Regions from separate parts of the Bradyrhizobium sp. 157 genome, predicted to be linked through region 3. Evidence: predicted binding sites of a transcription regulator. Region 3 holds the regulator's gene; each other region holds the start of a gene.
The links. Region 3 encodes PhoB, which activates phosphate uptake and scavenging genes when phosphate is short. Its sites were predicted from a motif close to TGTCATNNANCTGTCAT; they were not measured.

Region 1: a site for PhoB is predicted at 1,745-1,761, ahead of IVA95_RS06325 (DUF2794 domain-containing protein). Genes of this name have one in related genera too.
Region 2: a site for PhoB is predicted at 1,524-1,540, ahead of IVA95_RS17700 (DUF47 domain-containing protein). Genes of this name have one in related genera too.
Region 4: a site for PhoB is predicted at 1,920-1,936, ahead of IVA95_RS36385 (UDP-2,3-diacylglucosamine diphosphatase). Genes of this name have one in related genera too.

What each region holds. Positions count from the first base shown of each region.
Region 1 covers NZ_JADPKF010000027.1:30,438-33,644, forward strand. The annotation lists gene acnA (aconitate hydratase AcnA) at 1-415, shown strand, start outside; gene IVA95_RS06320 (DUF1223 domain-containing protein) at 574-1,335, shown strand; gene IVA95_RS06325 (DUF2794 domain-containing protein) at 1,774-2,145, shown strand; gene IVA95_RS06330 (GNAT family N-acetyltransferase) at 2,251-2,781, opposite strand; gene IVA95_RS06335 (Bax inhibitor-1/YccA family protein) at 2,923-3,207, opposite strand, start outside.
Region 2 covers NZ_JADPKF010000073.1:371,691-374,897, forward strand. The annotation lists gene IVA95_RS17695 (inorganic phosphate transporter) at 1-823, opposite strand, end outside; gene IVA95_RS17700 (DUF47 domain-containing protein) at 839-1,483, opposite strand; gene IVA95_RS17705 (branched-chain amino acid ABC transporter permease) at 1,636-2,604, opposite strand; gene IVA95_RS17710 (branched-chain amino acid ABC transporter permease) at 2,606-3,207, opposite strand, start outside.
Region 3 covers NZ_JADPKF010000077.1:133,908-137,114, forward strand. The annotation lists gene IVA95_RS20155 (GcrA family cell cycle regulator) at 386-895, shown strand; gene phoB (phosphate regulon transcriptional regulator PhoB) at 1,070-1,774, opposite strand; gene phoU (phosphate signaling complex protein PhoU) at 1,785-2,501, opposite strand; gene pstB (phosphate ABC transporter ATP-binding protein PstB) at 2,513-3,207, opposite strand, start outside.
Region 4 covers NZ_JADPKF010000120.1:157,018-160,224, reverse strand. The annotation lists gene IVA95_RS36400 (J domain-containing protein) at 1-37, opposite strand, end outside; gene IVA95_RS36395 (Lrp/AsnC ligand binding domain-containing protein) at 384-629, opposite strand; gene thiD (bifunctional hydroxymethylpyrimidine kinase/phosphomethylpyrimidine kinase) at 762-1,562, shown strand; gene IVA95_RS36385 (UDP-2,3-diacylglucosamine diphosphatase) at 1,959-2,771, shown strand; gene IVA95_RS36380 (glycosyltransferase family 1 protein) at 2,768-3,207, shown strand, end outside.

The DNA of each region.
Region 1 (3,207 bases), on a different contig from region 3:
GAAGTACCAGGCGGAGGGCGTGCCGCTGGTGGTGTTCGCCGGCGCCGAATACGGCAACGGCTCCTCACGCGACTGGGCCGCGAAGGGCACCCGTCTGCTCGGTGTCCGCGCCGTGATCTGCCAGAGCTTCGAGCGCATCCATCGCTCCAACCTGGTCGGCATGGGCGTGTTGCCGCTGACCTTCGAAGACGGCACGTCGTGGACATCGCTCGGCCTCAAGGGCGACGAGACGGTGACGATTCGCGGGCTCCAGGGTGATTTGAAGCCGCGCCAAACCCTGACGGCCGAGATCGTGTCCGGCGACGGTTCGCTGCAGCGCGTGCCGCTGCTCTGCCGCATCGACACCCTCGATGAGCTCGAGTACTACCGAAACGGCGGCATTCTGCATTATGTGCTGCGCAAACTCGCGGCTTAACGCGGATTTGTGATCGATGCCTCACTTCGAAGTGAGTGGCGAGCAAGGAGAAGGCGGCCTATGACAAGGCCGCTTTCGTGCGTCTGGGGTGCGCCTTTGGGATATCAGATCATGCCCCGTACAAATACGGATGGAAAACGCTACGCCCGGTTCGCACGATGACAGCGATGATGGCCTACAACAGCATATCGCGATGGTCCGGTGCGCTCGGCGTCTGCGCGATCATCGCCATCATCCGCCCTGCTCATGCCGAACCGCGTGCCGTGGTCGAATTGTTCACCTCGCAAGGCTGTTCGTCGTGTCCGCCGGCCGACCAGATCGTCGGCGAACTCGCCAAGGATCCGTCCATCATCGCGCTGAGCATGCCCATCGACTACTGGGATTATCTTGGCTGGAAGGACACGCTGGCGGATTCGCGTTTTAGCGCGCGTCAGAAGGCCTATTCGCATGTGCGTGGCGACCGTAACCTCTACACGCCGCAGATGATCGTCAATGGCTCGGCGCAGGTGATCGGCAGCGATCGCGCCGCCATCGAAGGGGCCATCAAGAATACCGGCAAGGCTGAAGGCGTGATGTCGGTGCCGGTGAAGATGACGTTGTCGGGCAAACTGCTCAACGTCTCAGTAGAGGCGAGCAAGGTGCCGACGGCGGGCCGCGGCGAAGTCTGGATCTGCTCGGTCTCAAAGGCGGTGCCGATCTCGATCGGGCGCGGCGAGAATCGCGGCCAACAACTCACCTACTACAACGTGGTACGCAACCTCGTGAAGGTCGGCGACTGGAACGGCGGTTCGGGCAGCTGGACCATTCCGCTTGAAAATATTTCCCGCGACGGCGTGGACGCTGCGGTCGTCTACGTCCAGGACGGCAGTCGCGACAAGCCGGGCGCGATGCTCGGCGCCGCCATGACGGCGCTGCGCTAGTTAGCTCCAAGCTCCATCGGGGCTACGAGGCCTAACTTTTCTCTCACCTTGAATCAGTTGCGTATAATCGGCGAAGTCGAGCCGCGCGGGACATTGGCGAGAGCAGTCCCCAGAAACGAAAAAGGACCAACTTTCGTTGGCCCAGTATCGGGATTAACTCCCTCTGCGAACAGGCCCGATCCCGACGGCCCCGGGGGGCTGGGGGCTGAGGAATCCGGAACCGAAAGGACCGGGCCAACGCAGGATTTTCTTTTCGCAATCTAGCGGGGCGGACGGTTGGCAGAAGTAGGGCAGCAATAAGATTCCGCTAACGATCCCGTGAATCGATATTTCCGGCTGATACCGGGCATTCGCCGCGGTTTCTTTCGTATTTACAACCCCCTTGCGGCGCTCTGCCGTTAGCGCGATCATGTAAATAGGATGACAGGAGGCCGCTCCATGACTCTGATATCGGAGGAGACCGATCCAAGCGATAGCCGCGCAGTGGCGCGCGTCGCCACTGCGAGCCCGCCGCCGAATCGCGTCACGTTCAATCGCCTCGAACTCAACCGTATCCTCAATCTGTATGGGCGCATGGTCGCCGACGGCGAGTGGCGCGACTACGCCATCGACTTTCTGAAAGACCGCGCGGTGTTCTCCGTATTTCGCCGCGCTTCCGAAGTTCCGATCTATCGCATCGAGAAAGATCCGCGGCTTGCGCGCAAGCAGGGCATGTACAGCGTGATCTCGGCGACCGGACTGATCCTGCGCCGCGGCCACGAACTCGAACGCGTGCTGCTGGTGATCGACCGCAAGCTGGCGGTGGTTTGACGAGCGGTTCGTAGCCCGGATGGAGCGCAGCGAAATCCGGGGCAGGTTTATCGCGCTGGAAGAAACCCGGATTGCGCTTCGCTCCATCCGGGCTACGAAACCTTCTCAATCCGTCGGCAGCGTCGTTGCGCCTTCACCCAGCGCGCGCTGCATCATAACCGTGTCGAGCCAGCGGCCGAACTTGAAACCAACGCTGGGATGCGTCCCGATCATCTGGAAACCGCATTTGGCGTGAACGCCGATGGAGGCGGCATTGGCGGAGTCGCCGATGACCGCGATCATCTGCCGGTAGCCGCGCGCCTCGCATTCGGCGATCAGCCGCTGCATCAGTTGCAGGCCGATGCCGCGCCGGTGCGTGGCCGGTTTCAAATAGACCGAATTCTCCACCGTGAAGCGGTAGGCCGGCCGTGGCCGGTAAGGTCCGGCATAGGCATATCCGATCACCTGGCCTTTGACGGCGGCGACCAAATACGGAAAGCCGCCATCCGACAGGGCTCTGAACCGCCGGGTCATCTCGGCGAGATCGGGCGGTACAAGCTCGAACGTCGCAGTGCCGTAGCGCACCGCATGTTCATAGATTTCGGTGATGGCGGAGAGGTCGACCTCGGTGGCGGGCCGGATTTCGGGAGCGGACATGGCAAAAAGATACCAGCAGACAAATCTCGATCAACGGTCTTTCCGCCATGCCCCGGATCAAGCCCGGGCATGGCACTGAGCAAAAGAAAAGCCCCGGCGCGAGGCCGGGGCTTCAGCTCTTGAACCTGGGTCCGGCAGCGGCTAGTCGCGCTGGCCGAGGAGCTGCAGGAGCAGCGTGAACAGGTTGATGAAGTTCAGGTAGAGCGACAGTGCACCGGTAATCGCCGCACGCTCTTCAACGTCAGCGCCTCCCGAAGCGTAGCCATAGATGTACTCGTTCTTCAGCCGCTGGGTATCCCAGGCGGTGAGGCCCGCGAACACCAGCACGCCGACCACCGAGACGATGAACTGCAGCATCGAGCTCGCCAGGAACAGGTTGACCAGGCTCGCGATGATGACACCGATCAGACCCATGAACAGGAACGA
Region 2 (3,207 bases), on a different contig from region 3:
CGAGATAGGTGGCCATGAACAGGGTCGCAGCCCCACCGGTCTCGGCGCAAAAGCCCTGCATCGGCGTCAGCTTGGTGATCCGCAGTCCCATGGTGCGGACGATCCGCCAGCCCCCCATCAACGTGCCGAGCCCCATCGCCGCCTGGCAGGAAATCACGACCCAGAACGGGATGGCAAAATCCGCCCCGAGGTAGCCCTGCGAATACAAAAGCACCGCGATGATGCCCATGGTCTTCTGCGCATCGTTGCCACCATGGCCGAGCGAATAGAACGACGCCGAGACGAATTGCAGAATGCGGAAGGCGCGATCGACCGCAAACGGCGTCGAGCGCACCGACAGCCAAGATACGATCGCAACCAGCACCAGCGCGAGCAGAAACCCGACCAGCGGCGACAGCACGATCGCCAAGAGCGTCTTGGACAGCCCGCTCCAGACCGCGGCCGAAATCCCGGCCTTCGCCACGCCGGCGCCGACCAGTCCGCCGATCAACGCGTGCGAACTCGAGGATGGAATGCCAAGCCCCCAGGTAATCAGGTTCCAGACAATTGCACCGATTAGCGCAGCGAAGATCACAGCCGCATCGACGACGTCCGGTTCGATGATTCCCTTGCCGATCGTGTTGGCGACGTGCAGCCCAAAGAAGAGGAAGGCGATGAAATTGAAGAAGGCCGCCCAGAACACCGCATATTGCGGGCGCAGCACGCGGGTCGATACGATCGTGGCGATTGAGTTGGCGGCGTCGTGCAGGCCGTTGAGGAAATCGAACAACAGCGCGACGCCAATTAAGAAGACCAGGATTGGAAAAGCCAGGGTGGCGTCCACTGAATTGGCCCTGCCCTATACCTGTTCGATCACGATCGAGTTGATCTCGTTGGCGACGTCGTCGAAGCGATCAGACACCTTTTCGAGATGCTTGTAGATCTCGGCGCCGACGACGAAATCCATCGAATTGCCGTTGCGGTGCTTGAGAAACAGCTCCTTCAATCCGATATCGTGGAGATCGTCGATACGGCCCTCCAGTTTTCCGATTTCCTCCGTGATGGCGGTCAGCATTGCAACGTTACTCCCGATCGACTTCATCAGGGGAAGCGCGCGGCTGACCAGATTGGCGCACTCGACCAACAGCGTGGCTATCTCGCGCATCGGAGGCTCGAACGTTCGGACCTCGAACAGCACCACCGCCTTCGCGGTCTGCTGCATCTGGTCGATCGCGTCATCCATCGACGTGATCAGATTCTTGATGTCGCCGCGGTCGAACGGAGTAATGAAAGTGCGGCGGACGGCGGTCAGGACCTCGCGGGTGATGCCGTCGGCGTCGTTTTCGAACTGATTGACGCGCTGGCAGAATACCGGCGTCTCCTCGCCGCCGCGCATCATGTCCTGCAACGCCAGCGCGCCCTGCACGACCGTCTGGGCGTGGCGAGCAAATAAATCAAAAAACCGCTCCTCCTTGGGCAAAAAGGCACGAAACCAACGCAGCATGGGTAATCTTCCGTTGTTCAGAAACAGCCGCGGAGCGATCTGTCACAAAACTGTCATAGACCATTCGAGGGAAAAGCGCGCGACGGCGGGTCCCGGGGACCGGGTCATCCACCGCTTTGTGAAGCCGAAAACTGCGCCAAAACCCGCCGTTTTTACAGGGATCGGCGGAAATAATGCGCGATCTCGCCGATGATGCCCCGGCGGAACGTCAACACGCAGGCCACGAAGATAACGCCCTGGATCACCGTCACCCATTGGCCGAAACCGGCCAGATATTGCTGCATGGCAATGATAACGAAGGCCCCGACGACCGGACCGAACACCGTGCCGAGGCCGCCGACCAGCGTCATCAGCACGATTTCACCCGACATCGTCCAGTGCACGTCGGTGAGCGAGGCGTTCTGCGCCACGAACACCTTCAGCGAGCCGGCAAAGCCCGCGATGGTCCCGGAGAGGATATATGCGACAAGCTTGTACTGGTCGGTCTTGTAACCCAGCGAGATCGCGCGCGGCTCGTTCTCGCGGATCGATTTCAGGACCTCGCCGAACGGCGAGTTGATGGTGCGAAAAATGAGCAGAAAGCCGAACAGGAACCCGGCGAGGATGACGTAATAAAGCACCGTCGGCTTCGCGAGATTGAAGATTCCGAACAGATAGCCTTGCGGAATACCCTGGATACCGTCTTCGCCATGGGTGAACGGCGCCTGCAGATAGACGAAGTACAGCAATTGCGACAGCGCCAGCGTAATCATCGCGAAATAAATGCCTTGGCGACGAATGGCGACGACGCCGGTGATCACGGCAAGCCCGGCCGCGCCAGCGGTGCCGAACAGAATTCCAAGCTCCGGCGTAAAGCCCCAGACCTTCAGCGCATGCGCCGTAAAATAGCCTGCTGTGCCCAGAAACATCGCGTGGCCAAACGACAGCAGACCGCCATAACCGATCAGAAGGTTAAACGCGCAGGCGAGTAGAGCAAAGCACAGCGCCTGCATGACGAAGAACGGATAGATGCCGGTCAAGGGCACGATCGCCAGCAACGCCGCCATGATGACGAACAAGATCATCTCGTCGCGTAAAGTGCGCGGGGTTACCTTTAATGTGTCGTCCGTCATTGCCGTCATGTCAGGCCGCCCGTCCCGTCAATCCAGAAGGCTTCACCAGCAATACCAGCACCATCAGTACAAAGACCACCGTGTTGGAAGCCTCCGGATAAAAATACTTCGTTAACCCCTCGATCACGCCGAGCGCAAATCCGGTGATGATCGATCCCATGATCGATCCCATGCCGCCGATCACCACCACCGCGAACACGACGATGATCAGGTCGGCGCCCATCAGCGGCCGCACCTGGTTGATCGGCGCAGACAGCACGCCGGCCAGCGCCGCGAGGCCAACGCCAAGCCCATAGGTCAGCGTGATCATCCTGGGCACGTTGATGCCGAACGCACGCACCAGGGTCGGATTTTCAGTCGCCGCACGCAGATTGGCGCCGAGCCGGGTCTTCTCGATCAGGAACCAGGTGGCAAGGCAGACCACGAGCGAGAAGACAACCACCCAGCCGCGGTAAATCGGCAGGAACATGAATCCGAGGTTCATGCCGCCCTGCAGTTCACTGGGAATCGCATAGGGTAGCCCCGACGAACCGAAATAATTCTGAAAGATGCCCTGGATAATCAGCGCCAATCCGAATGTCAGCAGCAATCCATAGAGATGATCGAGGCCGG
Region 3 (3,207 bases):
GCGGCACGTGAGAGGCATTCTATGTGGGCGGGGAGCGCTGTCAACACGCCACGGAACGGCTTTTCCTGCAGTGCAAGGGGCTGAAATCCGTAGGATTGCGGTGTGGTGGAAAACACGCAGTGAAATGCCTAGATGTCAGAACATGTGGACGCTCGGGCCCGGACTCTTGCGCCGGAGTCACGCCATATTGTAGCGTTTGGGCTGTCGGATACGACATCTCGTGCGGCAGTTCTGATCCCTGGAGTCCTTTTGTGCAGGCGTAAACGTTCGGGCGCGGTTAGCGCGCCCGGCGAGGGCTAAGGGATTCTGACCGCAGGGATTTTTGAGACGATGACATCGCCAGCGCCGCCCCGATTGGCCGGCGCGATGCGAAGGGAAGATTACGATGACGGTTTTGACCTGGTCCGACGATCGCGTCGAGCAGCTTAAGAAGCTCTGGGAAGCCGGATTGTCGGCAAGCCAGATCGCCGCGGAACTCGGAAATGTGACACGAAACGCCGTAATCGGCAAAGTGCACCGGCTGGGTCTCTCCGGCCGTGCCAAGAGCCCCTCCTCGGCCGCCCCGCGGCAGCGCAAGGCACGTCCCGCCCAGCCGATGATGCGCGTGTCGCGCCCGGTCTCGCGCGGCAATACCGCGCTCGCGCACGCCTTCGAAGTCGAGATGGAGCCGGATCCGATCGCCTTCGACAATGTCGTGCCGATGAGCCAGCGGCTGTCGCTGCTCGAACTGAACGAGGCGACCTGCCACTGGCCGGTCGGCGATCCCTCAAGCCCGGAATTCTTCTTCTGCGGCGGCAAAGCGCTCACTGGCCTGCCTTATTGCGCCCACCACTCGCGCATCGCCTACCAGCCCGCCGCCGACCGCCGCCGTCAGCAGCCGAAGCAGACAAGGTAAGTCGCGGTTCGTCGTAGCCCGGATGGAGCGAAGCGAAATCCGGGCTACGCGTTCCACTGTCATTGCGAGCGTAGCGAAGCAATCCATACTTGCTTTGCCGCACGATGGATTGCTTCGCTTCGCTCGCAATGACGATGAGAGAGTCCCCGCTTTCGCGCGGACAACGATGGAGCCTTACGGCTCCACCTTCGCAAATCGGTCATCCAGCGCGTAACCGGCGCCGCGGACGGTGCGGATCGGGTCCTGCTCGCGGCCGGGGTTGAGCAGCTTGCGCAAGCGGCCGATGTGGACGTCGACGGTGCGCTCGTCGATGTAGATGTCGCGGCCCCAGACGCTGTCGAGCAACTGCTCGCGGCTGAAGACGCGGCCGGGATGCTCCAGGAAAAATTCCAGCAGGCGATACTCGGTCGGACCGAGATCGATCTGACGGCCCGAGCGCGCGACGCGGCGTTTTTCGCGATCGAGTTCGATGTCGCCATAGGTCAGCACAGTGGCGAGCCGCTCGGGGCTTGCCCGCCGCAACAGGCCCTTCACCCGCGCCAGCAGTTCCGGAACCGAGAACGGCTTGACGATGTAGTCGTCGGCGCCGGTCGCAAGCCCGCGCACGCGCTCGCTCTCCTCGCCGCGCGCCGTCAGCATGATGATCGGCAATTGCTTGGTTTCCGGCCGGGCGCGCAGGCGGCGGCACAGCTCGATGCCGGAGAGCCCCGGCAGCATCCAGTCAAGCACGACGAGATCGGGCACGCGCTCTTTCAGCCGCGTATCCGCATCGTCGCCGCGTCCGACGGTTTCGACCTCATAGCCTTCAGCGTCGAGGTTGTAGCGCAACAGCGTGGTCAGCGCTTCCTCATCCTCGACCACCATAATGCGCGCGCTCATCTCGTATCCCTCAGCTATTCGGAACCGCGGTGGCAAAGGTCGTCATGTCGCCCTTCGGGCGCTTGTCGAGCATCTGCTGACCCTCGATCATGTAGAACACGGTTTCGGCGATGTTGGTGGCGTGATCGCCGATCCGTTCGATGTTCTTGGCGCAGAACATCAGATGGATGCAGAACGAGATGTTGCGCGGATCTTCCATCATATAGGTCAGGAGTTCGCGGAACAGCGAGGTGCAGATGGCGTCGACTTCCTCGTCGCCCTTCCACACCGCCATCGCCGCCGGCAGATCGTGCGCGGCATAGGCGTCCAGCACCGACTTGACCTGCGATTGTACCAGGTCGGTCATGTGTTCGAGGCCGCGCATCAGCTTCAGCGGCTGGAAATCGTTCTCCAGCGCCGCGACACGCTTGCCCATGTTCTTGGCGAGGTCGCCGATCCGTTCCAGATCGGTGGCAACCCGCATCGAGCCGACGATTTCGCGCAAATCGATCGCCATCGGCTGACGGCGGGCGATGGTCAGCACCGCGCGCTCCTCGATCAGATGCTGCAGGCGGTCGATCTCGACGTCGGTGGCGACGACGTGCTTGCCGAGCGCGACGTCGCGGCGGACCAGCGCGTCGACGGATTCGGTGATCATGCGCTCAGCCAGGCCGCCCATCTCGGCAACAAGGCGCGTCAATTCCTGAAGGTCGCTGTCGAATGCCTTGGCGGTGTGCTCAGAAGCCATCTGTTATCTCCTTAACCAAACCGCCCCGTGATGTAGTCCTGGGTACGTCGATCGCGCGGCGAGGTGAAAATCTTGTTGGTATCGTCGAATTCGATCAGCTCGCCGAGATACATGAAGGCGGTCTTGTCCGAGACGCGCGCCGCCTGCTGCATATTATGGGTGACGATGGCGATGGTGTAGTCCTCCGCCAGTTCCTGAATCAGTTCCTCGATCTTGGCGGTCGAGATCGGATCGAGCGCCGAGCAGGGCTCGTCAAACAGGATCACCTCGGGCCTGACCGCAACGGTGCGCGCGATGCATAGCCGCTGCTGCTGACCGCCGGACAGCGAGAGGCCACTGGCGTTCAACTTGTCCTTGACCTCGTTCCATAGCGCGCCGCCGCGCAGCGCCTTCTCGACCCGGCCGTCCATCTCGGACTTCGAGATCTTCTCATAGAGACGGATGCCGAAGGCGATATTCTCGTAGATCGTCATCGGGAACGGCGTCGGCTTTTGGAACACCATGCCGACGCGGGCCCGCAGCAGATTGAGGTCGAGCTTCGGGTCGAGGACGTTGGTCTGGTCGAGCAAGAGCTGACCGGTGGCGCGCTGACCCGGATAGAGATCATACATCCGGTTGAATATCCGCAGCAACGTGGATTTGCCGCAGCCGGACGGGCCGATGAAGGCGGTGACGCGATGGGTGCCGAGCGTGAGATTGATGTCCT
Region 4 (3,207 bases), on a different contig from region 3:
TCGGAAGCGCTCCGAGCAAATCGTACAGCGTCCCCATGGTGGTACTCGCGACTGTTTCCCCCTCGGAGCGTCCCCGCCGCGGAGCTTCCGATTGACGACGCTCTAGGTAATCAAAAATATCAAGGCGGTAGGATGATCCTCATATGGCAAAAGCATGCCATGGTTAACGTCGTTAACCATCCGTTGCGGTCGGGTTGCTCAATTGGCGCGGCAGGCGCGCAGCGCTGGCAGCTCCTCCGTCACAGGGTCAAGCGCGGCCCGATGGCAGGCTCCGCGAGCCTCGAAGGAATAGGCCACAGTCGGCCCGTCGTCTTTCGAGCCACCCTTCGCGCTTCCGCGGGTGAGCGTCATTGCGTTCATTCCGGGGAAGGCGGGGCCGATGCCTAACCCGTGCCGAACGCCTTGAAGGTGATGATGGTGTGGGTGTCCTGGATGCCCGGGATTACCTGCACCCTTTCGTTGACGAAGTGGCCGATATCGGTGTCCTTGTCGACGTAGAATTTGACCAGCAGGTCATAATCACCGGCGGTGGAATAGATCTCCGAGGCGATCTCGGCCTCCGCGAGCGCATTGGCGACGGCATAGGATTGGCCAAGCTTGCATTTGAACTGGACGAAGAAGGGAACCATCGCTGTCGTCTCCGAATTGGTTGGTCCCAATAGGCCAAAAACCGCTGATAATGGCAAGCCAGCTTGCTGCCCATGGCATGGCGCGGTAGGACACTCCATGGCCTTCAACCGACGACTTGCACGAGGCTTGCGATGACGACGCCGATCGCGTTGACCATCGCTGGCTCGGATTCCTCAGGGGGAGCCGGCATCCAGGCCGACCTGAAGACGCTTGCCGCGCTTGGCGTCTACGGCGCTTCCGTAATCACGGCGCTGACCGCGCAGAATACCGAAGGCGTCAGCGGTATCCACCAGGTGCCGGCCGAGTTCGTGACCGCGCAGATCGATGCGGTGTTTTCCGATCTTGACGTCGGAGCGGTCAAGATCGGCATGGTGGCGCAGCCATCGGTTATCGACGCCATCGTCGCCGGCCTCAAGCGCTGGTCGCCGAAGCATGTTGTGCTCGATCCCGTGATGGTCGCAACCTCCGGCGACCGGCTGCTGGCTGCGGAAGCGGTCGAGGCACTGCGAACAAAACTCATTCCGCTTGCTTCGGTCATTACGCCCAATTTGCCGGAGGCCGCCGCGCTGCTCGACGGACCGGTGGCTGCAGGTGAGTCCGCCGTCGAAAGCCAGGGCAGGCGATTGCTGGCGATGGGGTGCAAGGCGGTGCTGATCAAGGGCGGCCATGGGGAGGGCGCCGAGTGCGTCGACTATCTGATCGGCGCGAGCGGCACTATCGCGCTGGCCGCGCCGCGCATTGCGACGAAAAACACCCACGGCACCGGCTGCTCATTGTCCTCGGCGATTGCAGCGGAGCTCGCGAAAGGCGAGGGCATGGAAACCGCCGTGCGTAACGCCAAGGCGTGGGTCAGCGCTGCGATTGCGGCGGCAGACCGGTTCAGCGTCGGCCACGGTCACGGGCCGATCCATCATTTTTATAAGTTTTACTAGCCGCCGTCGCGTAGTCGCGTAGCCCGGATGGAGCCAACGGGTCGCGCGAATGCGCGCCCGATGACAGGCTCCGCGTAATCCGGGAACAGAATCCGCATGTGAGACTGGCCCCGGATTTCGCTGCGCTCCATCCGGGCTACGCATGCTCTTGCGCCGCGGCGCATCCGTTGAATTACGGGGATGGTTAATCTTCCACGATAATTGACGCCGTTGATGATGGGTTAATGCGCGATTACGCACGAGGCAGAGACAACGTCGAGATGTTGCCTCTCCAATGTCGCTTGTCTGTCGCATCGCGCTGCTATCCGCAAGTTGTAGGGCGCGGCATTGATTCTCGTGGAATATCGCGGCGTGAACAGTCATCGCCCTGTCACAGAAATCTGTCAGGGGACAGGTATGGGTAGTGACTCCTTGAGTGAAGAAAGCCCGGAACGGCGCTTTCGCACCTTGTTTATCTCCGACGTCCATCTCGGAGCTCGCGGCTCGCAAGCCGATCGTTTGCTGGACTTCCTCAAGAGCCACGACGCCGATACGATCTACCTCGTCGGCGATATCGTCGATGGTTGGGCGCTGAAGTCGAGCTGGTACTGGCCGCAATCGCACAACGACTTCGTGCAGAAGATGCTGCGCAAGGCGCGCAAGGGCGCCAAGATCATCTACGTGCCGGGCAATCACGACGAGTTCCTGCGCAACTATTACGGCACCCATTTCGGCGGCATCGACGTGGTAGAAAACACCATCCACACCGGCGTCGACGGCAAGCGCTATCTCATCATCCACGGCGACATCTTCGATCTCGTTGTGCAGAACGCGCGCTGGCTCGCCCATCTCGGCGACAAGGCCTACGACTTCGCCATTCAGATGAATCGCCTCGTCAACTTCTTCCGGCGCATGTTCGGTGTGCCCTATTGGTCGCTGTCGCAATGGGCGAAGCTGAAGGTCAAGAACGCCGTCAACTATATCGGTGCGTTCGAACAGACGCTGGCAGGTGAGGCGCGGCGGCACGGCGCCGACGGCGTGATCTGCGGCCACATCCACTACGCCACCATCCGCGACGAGCACGGCATCCGCTACATGAATTGCGGCGACTGGGTGGAAAGCTGCACCGCGCTCGCCGAGCATGAGGACGGCCGGTTCGAGATCATCACCTGGGCCGATCCACAGCGCCGGGCAGCACCCGTTCCCCGCGTCGCGGCGCGCGCCGCATGACGCATATCCTGGTCGCGACCGATGCGTGGCATCCCCAGGTTAACGGGGTGGTTCGGACGCTGACTATGATGGCAGAGGCGGCCAAGGGATTTGGCGTCGAGGTGAGTTTCCTGACGCCGCAATCGTTTCGCACCGTCGCGATGCCGAGCTATCCCGATCTGCGGCTGGCTCTGCCGTACCCGGCCAAAGTCGCAAAACTGATCGAGTCGGCAAAGCCCGACAGCATTCATATCGCGACCGAGGGCCCGATCGGACTCTTGGTGCGACGCTATTGCCGCAAGCATGGCGTGCCGTTCACCACGAGCTTTCATACCCGCTTTCCCGAATATGTTTCGGCGCGTTCGCCGGTGCCGGAATCCTGGGTGTGGCGGGTGTTGCGCTGGTTCCACCGGCCGAGCCAGGCAGTGATGGCAGCAACGCCGGCGCTGGCAGCCGA